DNA from 2 places in the Rhizobium sp. 007 genome. Region 2 is predicted to be linked to the other one. Evidence: predicted binding sites of a transcription regulator. Region 2 holds the regulator's gene; the other holds the start of a gene.

Region 1 (4,980 bases), on a different replicon from region 2:
GGCCGCCATCAGCGCATCGAAATCGACGACATCGGCCCGACTGAGCAGGATGAACGCCGAGCCGGGCCGCATGCTGGCAAACGCCTCAGCGTTAAGGAATTGCTTGTTCTCACTGGTCACAGCCGCAACGACAAAAACGAAATCGCTCTCGGTTAGCACCTCTCTTAGGCTCGCCGCCTCGACGCCGTGCTCCTCCAGGATGGAGCGCGGCAGCCAGGGATCGAAGACCCGGATCGTCGCCCGGAAACCGCAAAGCACCCGCCGGAGCGCCTTGCCGAGATCGCCGAAGCCGATGATGCCGATCTCGGAGCCTGAAATCAGTCGGGAACTTGCATTGCCCTCTCCGCCCCAAAGCTCTCTGCCTTTACGAAAAGCCAAGTCCTGGTCGACGATGCCGCGCGCGAGCGAAAGTGCAAAACCCAGACCGATTTCCGCCACGGGTTCGGCAAAGACCTGTCCCGTTGTGACGACGTGAATGCCGCGCTGGAAGAGGATTTCATAAGGCATGTTGTTGATGAGATTGCTTTCGACGTTCAGCACGCAGCGTAATTCGGGCATGCGCGCCAAGGTCCCGACCGACAACGGCGGCTGGCCGATGATGTAACGCGCCTTGCCGAGAACGTCATCGCCGAGCCCGGCGACATTCTCCGGATCGGCCTCGATGATCTGATATTTGGCGTGCAACAGTTTTCGCGCCTCGTCGGTAAAGATCAGATCGAGCGTGCGCGGTTCCGGTGCACTGATCGCCAGTGGCCGCTCGTCATATGCCATCTCTTCTCCTCCGCAGCCCTTTAGGGGCTGCCTGCTTAACGCACCCTAGAGCAACCCCGCATTCGTTCGCGAAGCTACCAGATGCCTGGCACAAGCCGGTGCTTCACGTTCCGGCGATAGCGATCATAGCCGGATAATTCCTTGACCAGGTGCTTTTCTTCGTCGAGCAGCCTGGGACCAGGCCTGTAGCGACTGGTTGACGGCCACGAGAAGGTAAAACGGAGGCGTACAATCCCATAGAGGCCTGTCGAGTTAACATCTCCCCCGGCCGAAAGGACGGGATTTTCAGGGGCGGCTCTGGCCGCCCCTTTCGCGTTCTCGGGAGACGGATTTAATCGCCGATGGCCGTGTTCCGGCCGCTAGGATGTTGACCGCCGCGTTGACGTCGACATGGTCTGCGTGTCCGCAGGAGAGGCAGAGGAACTTCGCTTGGTTTTCGCGGTTTCCCTTGTCCCTCGACCCGCATTCGGGAGCAGGTCACGGACGTGTATCGCGGATCGACCTTCACGAGGTTGCCGCCGAGGAAGGCCAGCTTGTAGGAGAGCAGCCGTTCGAAGCGGTACCACGCCGCCGCGAGGATCGAGCGGTTGAGTGCGGCCTTCTGCGCGACGTTCTTTCCCGGTTCCTCTGCCGTCCCCTTGGCCGAGGCGCTCATGTTCCTGATCTTCAGGTCTTCGAGGACGGCCGTTGCGAAGCGCCGCGCGATGCGCGTCGTCGTGAAGGTCTATAGCATATCAGGCGCAGGCAACACCCTCTTCTGCCTATGGCAGACGCCTCTCAGTGATCGAGGTCAAGTTTGAGCTGCTCGCCGCCGCGGGTCTTTACGAGATAGGGGTTCGGCGGTCTCATCAACTGGATCCGCTCGAGCAGCTTTTCACGGCGTTCCAGATCGCGCTCGCGCGCCGAGCGGGATGCAGCAACAAAAGCCAAGGCATTCTGTATAACGAGTTCTGCGTGCGTCATGAGCATCTCCGTTACATTTGTTCCCTATATGTTCTCATTCATCGGCAAAGTCAACCTGCGACGCCCCGGTGCACGGCGATTCCCAGCGTCGCTTTTCCACAGACTACGGCTGAAGTGAGGCTTAGGCACTCACCGCGGGCGCCGATGCAACTGACGATATCCTCCTGGCGCTCGCTCAAAGCCGAATATAGCATCCATTGTCGCCAAAGGCCGAGGCGAAGAGAACGGGGTCGCTGCCAGCGGTCCCGCCCTGTTTCTCGGCCCACGGATGCGGTTTGGCAACGGTGTTCGGCGGCCTAGCTGTTGATCGTAATGCGCTTGGCGGTCGATTGCGCCGTTTCCGAGCGTGGCAGGGTGATCGTCAAGACGCCGTTTTTGAACGAAGCGTCGACCTTGTCTTCCTGCACCTCGTTATTGAGCGACAGGCGGCGCTCGAAGCGGCCGTAGAACCGCTCGGAGAATTGCCGGTCCTTGTCCTCGCTGTCGGCCCGCTTTTCACCGCGGATCGTCAGGATGCCATTGTCGATCAGGAGTTCGATATCCTTCTCGTCCATTCCTGGGATTTCGGCGACGATACGGATGTCCTTGTCCGTCTCCGCGACTTCGATCTTCGGCCAGGCCGTTTCGAACATGAAACCGGACCCGACAGTCGGAAAATGGCCCTCGACGCCGCGGAAGACATCATCGAGCAACCTGTTCATCTCGCGATGAAGCGCAAGGAACGGGTGCTGGTCTCTGCCTGCATAGCCTGTAGGGACCGGACTGTTGCTGCGGCCCCAGGGAATAAGATCACGAACGCTCATCTAAGCCTCCATGTTTTCAACGCGCCGGATCATCCGGCGCACTCGCCTTTGCCCTGGCGGGTATCAGGCGACAAGTCACTCTTCGGAATACACTTGACACTGCGCAGAACTGCCTGCGCCGCATCACAGATTAAACGCTGATGGGGAAGCTTCCGTTCCGCGCGTTAGCACTCTCCTGACACGAGTGCTAATTTTTTGCCGTGGCCCTCTTGAAATTCGAAAAAATCGGTAGCAGATTTTTTCCGCCGAGCGGTCAGCAAGGCTCGGTAGCCGCCCGGATTGGTCGCCTGGTCCGGGAGCGTGATAAGTGATCATCATCGTCCATGGAGGAAGACATGACGTTCCGACCGCTTCATGATCGCATTCTCGTCCGCCGGGTTGAGTCCGAAGAAAGGACAAAAGGCGGTATCATCATTCCCGACACCGCCAAGGAAAAGCCGCAGGAAGGCGAAGTCATCGCCGTCGGCCCCGGCGCGCGCAATGACGCCGGCCAGATCCAGCCGCTCGACGTCAAGGTGGGCGACCGTATCCTGTTCGGTAAATGGTCCGGCACCGAGATCAAGATTGACGGCGAAGACCTGCTGATCATGAAGGAAAGCGACGTAATGGGCATCATCGAGGTTCCGGCGGCCGGCAAGAAGGCCGCTTGAGGCGCCTTTCAGCTAACGCCAGCCGACTACCCAATGGAGGAGTGAAGACATGGCTGCCAAAGAAGTCAAATTCCACAGCGACGCGCGTGACCGCATGCTGCGCGGGGTCGACGTGCTTGCCAACGCGGTGAAGGTGACGCTCGGCCCGAAGGGCCGTAACGTCGTGATCGACAAGTCCTTCGGCGCGCCGCGCATCACCAAGGACGGTGTTTCGGTCGCCAAGGAAATCGAACTTGAAGACAAGTTCGAAAACATGGGCGCGCAGATGCTGCGCGAAGTCGCGTCTAAGACCAGCGACGTTGCCGGCGACGGCACGACGACGGCAACCGTTCTAGCCCAGGCCATCGTTCGCGAAGGCGCCAAGGCCGTTGCTGCCGGCATGAACCCGATGGACCTGAAGCGCGGTATCGATCTTGCTGTCGATGCCGTTGTCAAGGAACTGACGAACAACGCCCGCAAGATCTCCAATAATGCCGAAATCGCCCAGGTCGGCTCGATCTCCGCCAACGGGGATGTCGAAATCGGCAGTTTCCTTGCTGAAGCCATGGAGAAGGTCGGCAATGAAGGCGTCATCACCGTCGAAGAAGCCAAGACCGCCGAAACCGAACTCGAAGTCGTCGAAGGCATGCAGTTTGACCGCGGCTACCTGTCGCCGTACTTCGTTACCAATCAGGACAAGATGCGGGTCGAGCTTGAGGATCCCTATGTTCTCATCCACGAGAAGAAGCTCTCGAACCTGCAGTCGATGCTTCCGGTTCTCGAAGCCGTCGTGCAATCGGGCAAGCCGCTGCTCATCATCGCTGAAGACGTCGAAGGCGAAGCACTTGCCACGCTCGTCGTCAACAAGCTGCGCGGCGGGCTGAAGATTGCTGCTGTCAAGGCTCCGGGCTTCGGCGACCGCCGCAAGGCCATGCTCGAGGACATCGCGATCCTCACCGGTGGTACGGTCATCTCCGAAGACCTCGGCATCAAGCTCGAGTCCGTTACCCTCGACATGCTCGGCCGTGCGAAGAAAATCGTTGTCGAGAAGGAAAACACCACGATCATCGACGGCGCCGGCGCCAAGTCCGACATCGAAGGCCGCGTTGTCCAGATCAGGGCGCAGATCGAAGAAACCACCTCCGACTACGATCGCGAGAAGCTGCAGGAACGTCTTGCCAAGCTCGCAGGCGGCGTTGCCGTCATCCGCGTCGGCGGCTCGACGGAAGTCGAAGTGAAGGAAAAGAAGGACCGCGTCGACGATGCACTGCATGCGACCCGTGCGGCAGTCGAGGAAGGCATCCTGCCAGGCGGCGGTGTGGCGCTGCTGCGCGCCGTCAAGGCGCTCGACAACCTCACCACGGCCAATTCTGACCAGCGTGTCGGCGTCGAGATCGTCCGGCGCGCAATCGAATCCCCGGCACGCCAGATCGCCGAGAATGCCGGGGCGGAAGGTTCGATCGTTGTCGGCAAGCTGCGTGAAAAAGCCGAATTCTCCTACGGCTGGAATGCTCAGACCAATGAATATGGCGATCTCTATCAGATGGGCGTGATCGACCCGGTCAAGGTCGTGCGCACAGCGCTTCAAGATGCTGCCTCCGTTGCCGGCCTGCTGGTGACGACGGAAGCGATGGTGGCGGAAAAACCCAAGAAGGAAGCCGCCGCCCCTGCCATGCCCCCCGGAGCCGGCATGGACTTCTAGGTTGACATACGGCCCGCCCGGCAACGGGTGGGCCGTATGGAATGGAGGTCAAGATGGTTCAGACGATCATAAACAGATCGGACGTGCCGCTCGATACCCGTGACCTTGAGAT
Region 2 (4,980 bases):
CGCATCGGTGAACTGGTGATGATGGGCGGCGGCTTCTTCGAGGGCGGCAACATAACGCCCGCCGCGGAATTCAACATATATGTCGATCCGGAAGCAGCCGACATCGTCTTTCGTTCCGGCATAGCGATCGTGATGATGCCGCTCGACGTGACACATCAGCTGCTGACACGGAAGGATCGCGTCAAGCGCATGGCCGATCTCGGCACGGCACCGGCCAAAGCAATGGTCGAAATGCTGGAATTCTTCGAGCGCTTCGATGTCGAGAAGTATGGTTCGGACGGTGGGCCTCTGCACGATCCGGCGGTCGTCGCCTACCTACTGAAGCCTGAGCTCTTCGAGGGCCGTGACTGCAATGTCGAGATCGAGGTGAAGTCGGAGCTGACCGTGGGCATGACGGTGGTCGACTGGTGGCATGTGACCGAGCGCAAGCGCAATGCCAAGGTGATGCGCTATGTGGATGCGGACGGCTTCTTCGATCTGCTGATCGAGCGCTTCGCCCGCATCTGATATTCCGACTGATTATGAAAGGCGCGTGAGAAGAAGATCAGGCGTCCTTTTCGGTGAAGGCCGTGTTGAGGTCTGCATCCGCTTCCTTCGGGCCGCCTTTGGCCACGCCGACCATTGCGGGACGAAGAACACGCTCGCCGATCGTGAAGCCTGCCTGAACGACCTGGACGACCGTGTTATTCGCCACTTCGGCATTCGGAACCTCGAACATCGCCTGGTGGAAGTTCGGATCGAACTTCTGGCCGATCGGATCCAACTTGCGGACGCCGTGGCGCTCCAGCGCTGAGAGCATGGAGCGCTCCGTCATCTCGACACCTTCGATCAAAGTGTTGAGGCCTGTCTCGCCCGCTTCCTTCGCCTCTGCCGGGATGGCATCGAGCGCGCGGCGCAGATTGTCCGAAACGGCAAGCATCTCGCGCGCAAAGCCCGCGACCGAGTAGGACTTTGCATCCTTCACGTCGCGCTCCGTGCGGCGGCGCAGATTGTCCATTTCGGCGGCAAGACGCAGATAGCGGTCGCGCAGCTCGGCATTTTCAGCCTTGAGCACTTCAAGCGGATCCGGCTGGCGCGGCGCTTCCACCGTGGTTTCGTTCTCGACGTTTGCGGCAACGTCGTCTGCGGCTTCAGCCGCGGCAGCGTCAGATCCGTTTTTCGTCGTTTCGTCAGTCATGACGGTCTCCGGTCGTGGGTTCTCTTGGGATGCGCCCGATATCGAGCTTTGACCGCAAAAAATCAAGTCTGCGTGACAAAGAAGAAAAAATTCCGGTTTTTTACAGCGTGCCGCGCGCAAGCCGGGAAATCAGCTGGGCGGTGTAATCCACCATCGGCACGATGCGTGAATAATTGAGCCGTGTCGGCCCGATGACGCCGACGGCGCCGACAATGCGGTCGTCATCGTCGCGATAGGGCGCAACAATCAGCGAGGAGCCGGAGAGCGAAAAGAGCTTGTTCTCAGAACCGATGAAGATGCGCACGCCCGGACCGGTTTCGGCAAGGTTCAGCAGCTCGATCAGGCTGTCCTTCTTTTCGAGATCGTCGAAGAGCATGCGGAGACGATCGAGGTCCTCCGCGCCTGCCAGGCCCTCGAGCAGATTGGATCGGCCTCGAATAATAAGCTGCGGCGGTTTGCCTTCGTCCGCATCGCCAGACCACACCGCGATACCGCGCTCGACGAGATCCCGGGACAACGCGTCGAGCTCGTGGCGGACGTTCTCCTTTAAGCGGCTGAGCTGCTTGCGCAATTCCGGCAATGTCTGGCCGGACATATGGGCATTGAGGAAATTCGCGGCCTCCGTCAGCTGCGACGACGTAACGCCTGCCGGCAATTCGATAATGCGGTTTTCGACCTGATCGTGATCGCCGACGAGCACTGCCAACGCCTTGGTGGGCTCCAGGCGGATGAATTCGACGTGTTTGAGAACCGGATCGCTCTTTGAGGTGATGACGAGCCCTGCGCCGCGAGAAATGCCGGACAACATCCGGCTTGCCTCGTTCATCATCGATTCAACCGGATTGTCGCGGCTTTCGGGGCGAACCTGGCGGTCGATATTCGCACGGTCCTCGGCGGAAAGGTCGCCGACCTGCATGAAGGCATCGACGAAGAAGCGAAGGCCGCCCTGCGTCGGCAGGCGTCCGGCGCTGACATGCGGCGAGTAGATCAGGCCCAACTCCTCCAGGTCGCTCATCACGTTGCGCACCGACGCGGGCGATAGCGACATGGGCAGAATGCGGGAGAGATTGCGCGAGCCGAGCGGCTCGCCACTTTCAAGATAGCCTTCAACGATCCGGCGGAAGATTTCCTTGGAGCGTTCATCCAGCGCAGCAACGGCATCCGAAACCGACGTCGACCTGAACCCCATGAACTTCCTTAGACCTGCGCTGCTGATGACGATCCTTAAAATATAGCCGTTCTCGCCCTCGTAGCAAAAGGGAATTTGCAAATGGCTGCGGCCAATCGTAGAAGCGGTCGACACCATTCAAGCATGCATGATGTTTTGCGAGAACCGCCTTACGGTTTTCGGCATCGTGCTTCAGGAGATCACAATGCGGCCTTCAGGCAGAAAAACCGACCAGATGCGCAAAGTCACTTTCGAGCGCAATTTTTCAAAGCATGCGGAAGGTTCCTGCCTCGTCAAATTCGGCGATACGCATGTGCTCTGTACCGCAAGCCTGGAAGACAAGACGCCACCGTGGCTGCGCAACACTGGAAAGGGCTGGGTCACGGCCGAATATGGCATGCTGCCGCGGGCAACCGGCGAGCGCATGAAACGCGAGGCCGCGGCCGGCAAGCAGGGCGGGCGCACACAGGAAATCCAGCGCCTGATCGGCCGCTCTCTTCGTGCCGTCGTCGATCTCAAGGAACTCGGCGAGCGCCAGATCACGCTCGACTGCGACGTCATTCAGGCAGACGGCGGTACGCGCACGGCCTCCATTACGGGCGCCTGGATTGCGCTCTACGACTGCCTGAAGTGGATGGAAACCCGCAACATGATCAAGGTCGAGCGCGTGCTCAAGGATCATGTCGCGGCGATTTCCTGCGGCATCTTCGCCAGCCAGCCGGTGATCGACCTCGATTATCTCGAAGATTCCTCGGCCGAAACCGATGCGAATTTCGTCATGACGGGCGCGGGCGGCATCGTTGAAATTCAGGGGACCGCCGAAGGCACGCCGTTCACGGACGGGGAATTTGCGGCGCTGATGACACTGGCGAAAACCGGCATCGTGGAGCTCGTCGACATGCAGAAACAGGCCATCGCCGGATGACTGCCCTGCTGGAAGGCATGCTGGAGACGGCGCTTTATGCCAAGGATCTCGACAAGGCCGAGGCTTTCTACGAAGGCGTGCTCGGCCTTGCCAAGATCACGCGCGCCGCAAACCGGCATGTATTCTTCCGCTGCGGGCAAGGCGTGCTGTTGATCTTCAACCCCGATGAAACGGTGAAACCGCCAGCGGCCGATGCCCTGCAGGTGCCGCCCCACGGCACGAAAGGTCAGGGCCACGCATGTTTCCGCGTGTCTGGTAAAAACATCGATGCCATGGCGGTGAAGCTCAAAGCCGCGGGCATCGAAATCGAATCCGAAGTCCACTGGCCGAACGGCGGCCGCTCGATCTATTTCCGCGATCCCGCGGGAAACAGCCTCGAATGCGCCGAAGCCAGAATCTGGGGCATTGAATAGGACCGACCATGCGCACGCTTGAAACGAAGACGATCGTCGTCGCCAGCCACAACGCCGGCAAGATCCGCGAGATCCAGGAACTGATCGGACCGCTCGGCTTTACCGCCAAATCGGCAGCCGACCTCAACTTCATCGAGCCTGACGAAACCGGCACAACCTTCGAGGAAAACGCGACGATCAAGGCTCTCGCCTCTGCCAAAGCAGCAGGGATGCCGGCGCTTTCCGACGATTCTGGACTGGTGATCGATGTGCTTGGTGGCGATCCGGGCGTCTATACGGCCGACTGGGCCGAGACCGCAGACGGCACGCGCGACTTTGCGATGGGGATGGAAAAGGTGCAACAGGCGCTGGAGAAAGCCGGAGCCACCAAGCCGGAACAACGGCGCGCGCGCTTCGTCAGCGTGCTCTGCCTCGCCTGGCCAGACGGGCATACGGAGCTTTTCCGCGGCGAGGTGGAAGGTACCGTCGTCTGGCCGCCGCGCGGCACCCAGGGTTTCGGTTACGATCCGGTCTTCCAACCGGAAGGTTACGACATCACCTTCGGCGAGATGAGTGCCGAGGAAAAGCACGGCTGGAACATTGGCAAGCCGCAGGCCCTGTCGCATCGGGCGCGCGCATTCAAACGCTTTGTCGAAACCTGCCTGGAAGCGTAAGGTCGGTTCGTGGAGATTCTCGATACACCAAGCTTGACGCGCGATGCGATGCTTCTGCCCGATACCGGCGAGCCCGGTTTCGGCGTCTATGTGCATTGGCCCTTCTGCGCGGCGAAGTGCCCCTATTGCGACTTCAACAGCCATGTCCGTCATCAGCCGGTCGACCAGGAGCGGTTCGCCGCTGCGTTCGTGAAGGAGATGGCTGCCGTTCGCCGGATGAGCGGACCGAAGACGGTGACGAGCATCTTCCTTGGCGGCGGCACGCCGTCGCTCATGCATCCAGCAACGGTTTCGGCCATTCTCGACGGTATCTCCAAGCACTGGCATGTGCCGAACGGCATCGAGATCACGATGGAGGCCAATCCTTCGAGCGTGGAGGCCGAGCGCTTCCGCGGCTATCGCGCCGCAGGCGTCAATCGCGTGTCGCTCGGCGTTCAGGCACTGAACGACCGGGATCTGAAATTCCTCGGCCGCCTGCATGACGTCGCCGATGCACTGAAAGCCATCAAGCTGGCGCGCGACATCTTCCCGCGCATGTCTTTCGACCTGATCTATGCCCGCCCCGACCAGACCGTCGAAGAATGGGAGGAGGAGCTGAAGGAAGCGATCTCATACGCGGTCGATCACCTATCGCTCTACCAGCT

The links. Region 2 encodes HrcA, which represses chaperone genes, less so after heat shock. Its sites were predicted from a motif close to GTTAGCACTCNCNNNNNGNGAGTGCTAAC; they were not measured.
Region 1: a site for HrcA is predicted at 2,701-2,729, ahead of groES (co-chaperone GroES). Genes of this name have one in related genera too.

Annotation. Positions count from the first base shown of each region.
Region 1 is NZ_CP064188.1:1,061,649-1,066,628, reverse strand. It holds gene ISN39_RS26215 (hydroxyacid dehydrogenase) at 1-771, opposite strand, end outside; gene ISN39_RS26210 (zinc ribbon domain-containing protein) at 1,103-1,426, opposite strand; gene ISN39_RS26205 (hypothetical protein) at 1,549-1,740, opposite strand; gene ISN39_RS26200 (Hsp20/alpha crystallin family protein) at 2,031-2,537, opposite strand; gene groES (co-chaperone GroES) at 2,873-3,187, shown strand; gene groL (chaperonin GroEL) at 3,237-4,868, shown strand; gene ISN39_RS26185 (hypothetical protein) at 4,922-4,980, shown strand, end outside.
Region 2 is NZ_CP064187.1:9,970-14,949, reverse strand. It holds gene ISN39_RS00070 (nucleoside hydrolase) at 1-507, shown strand, start outside; gene grpE (nucleotide exchange factor GrpE) at 545-1,177, opposite strand; gene hrcA (heat-inducible transcriptional repressor HrcA) at 1,278-2,366, opposite strand; gene rph (ribonuclease PH) at 2,551-3,270, shown strand; gene ISN39_RS00050 (VOC family protein) at 3,267-3,683, shown strand; gene rdgB (RdgB/HAM1 family non-canonical purine NTP pyrophosphatase) at 3,692-4,336, shown strand; gene hemW (radical SAM family heme chaperone HemW) at 4,346-4,980, shown strand, end outside.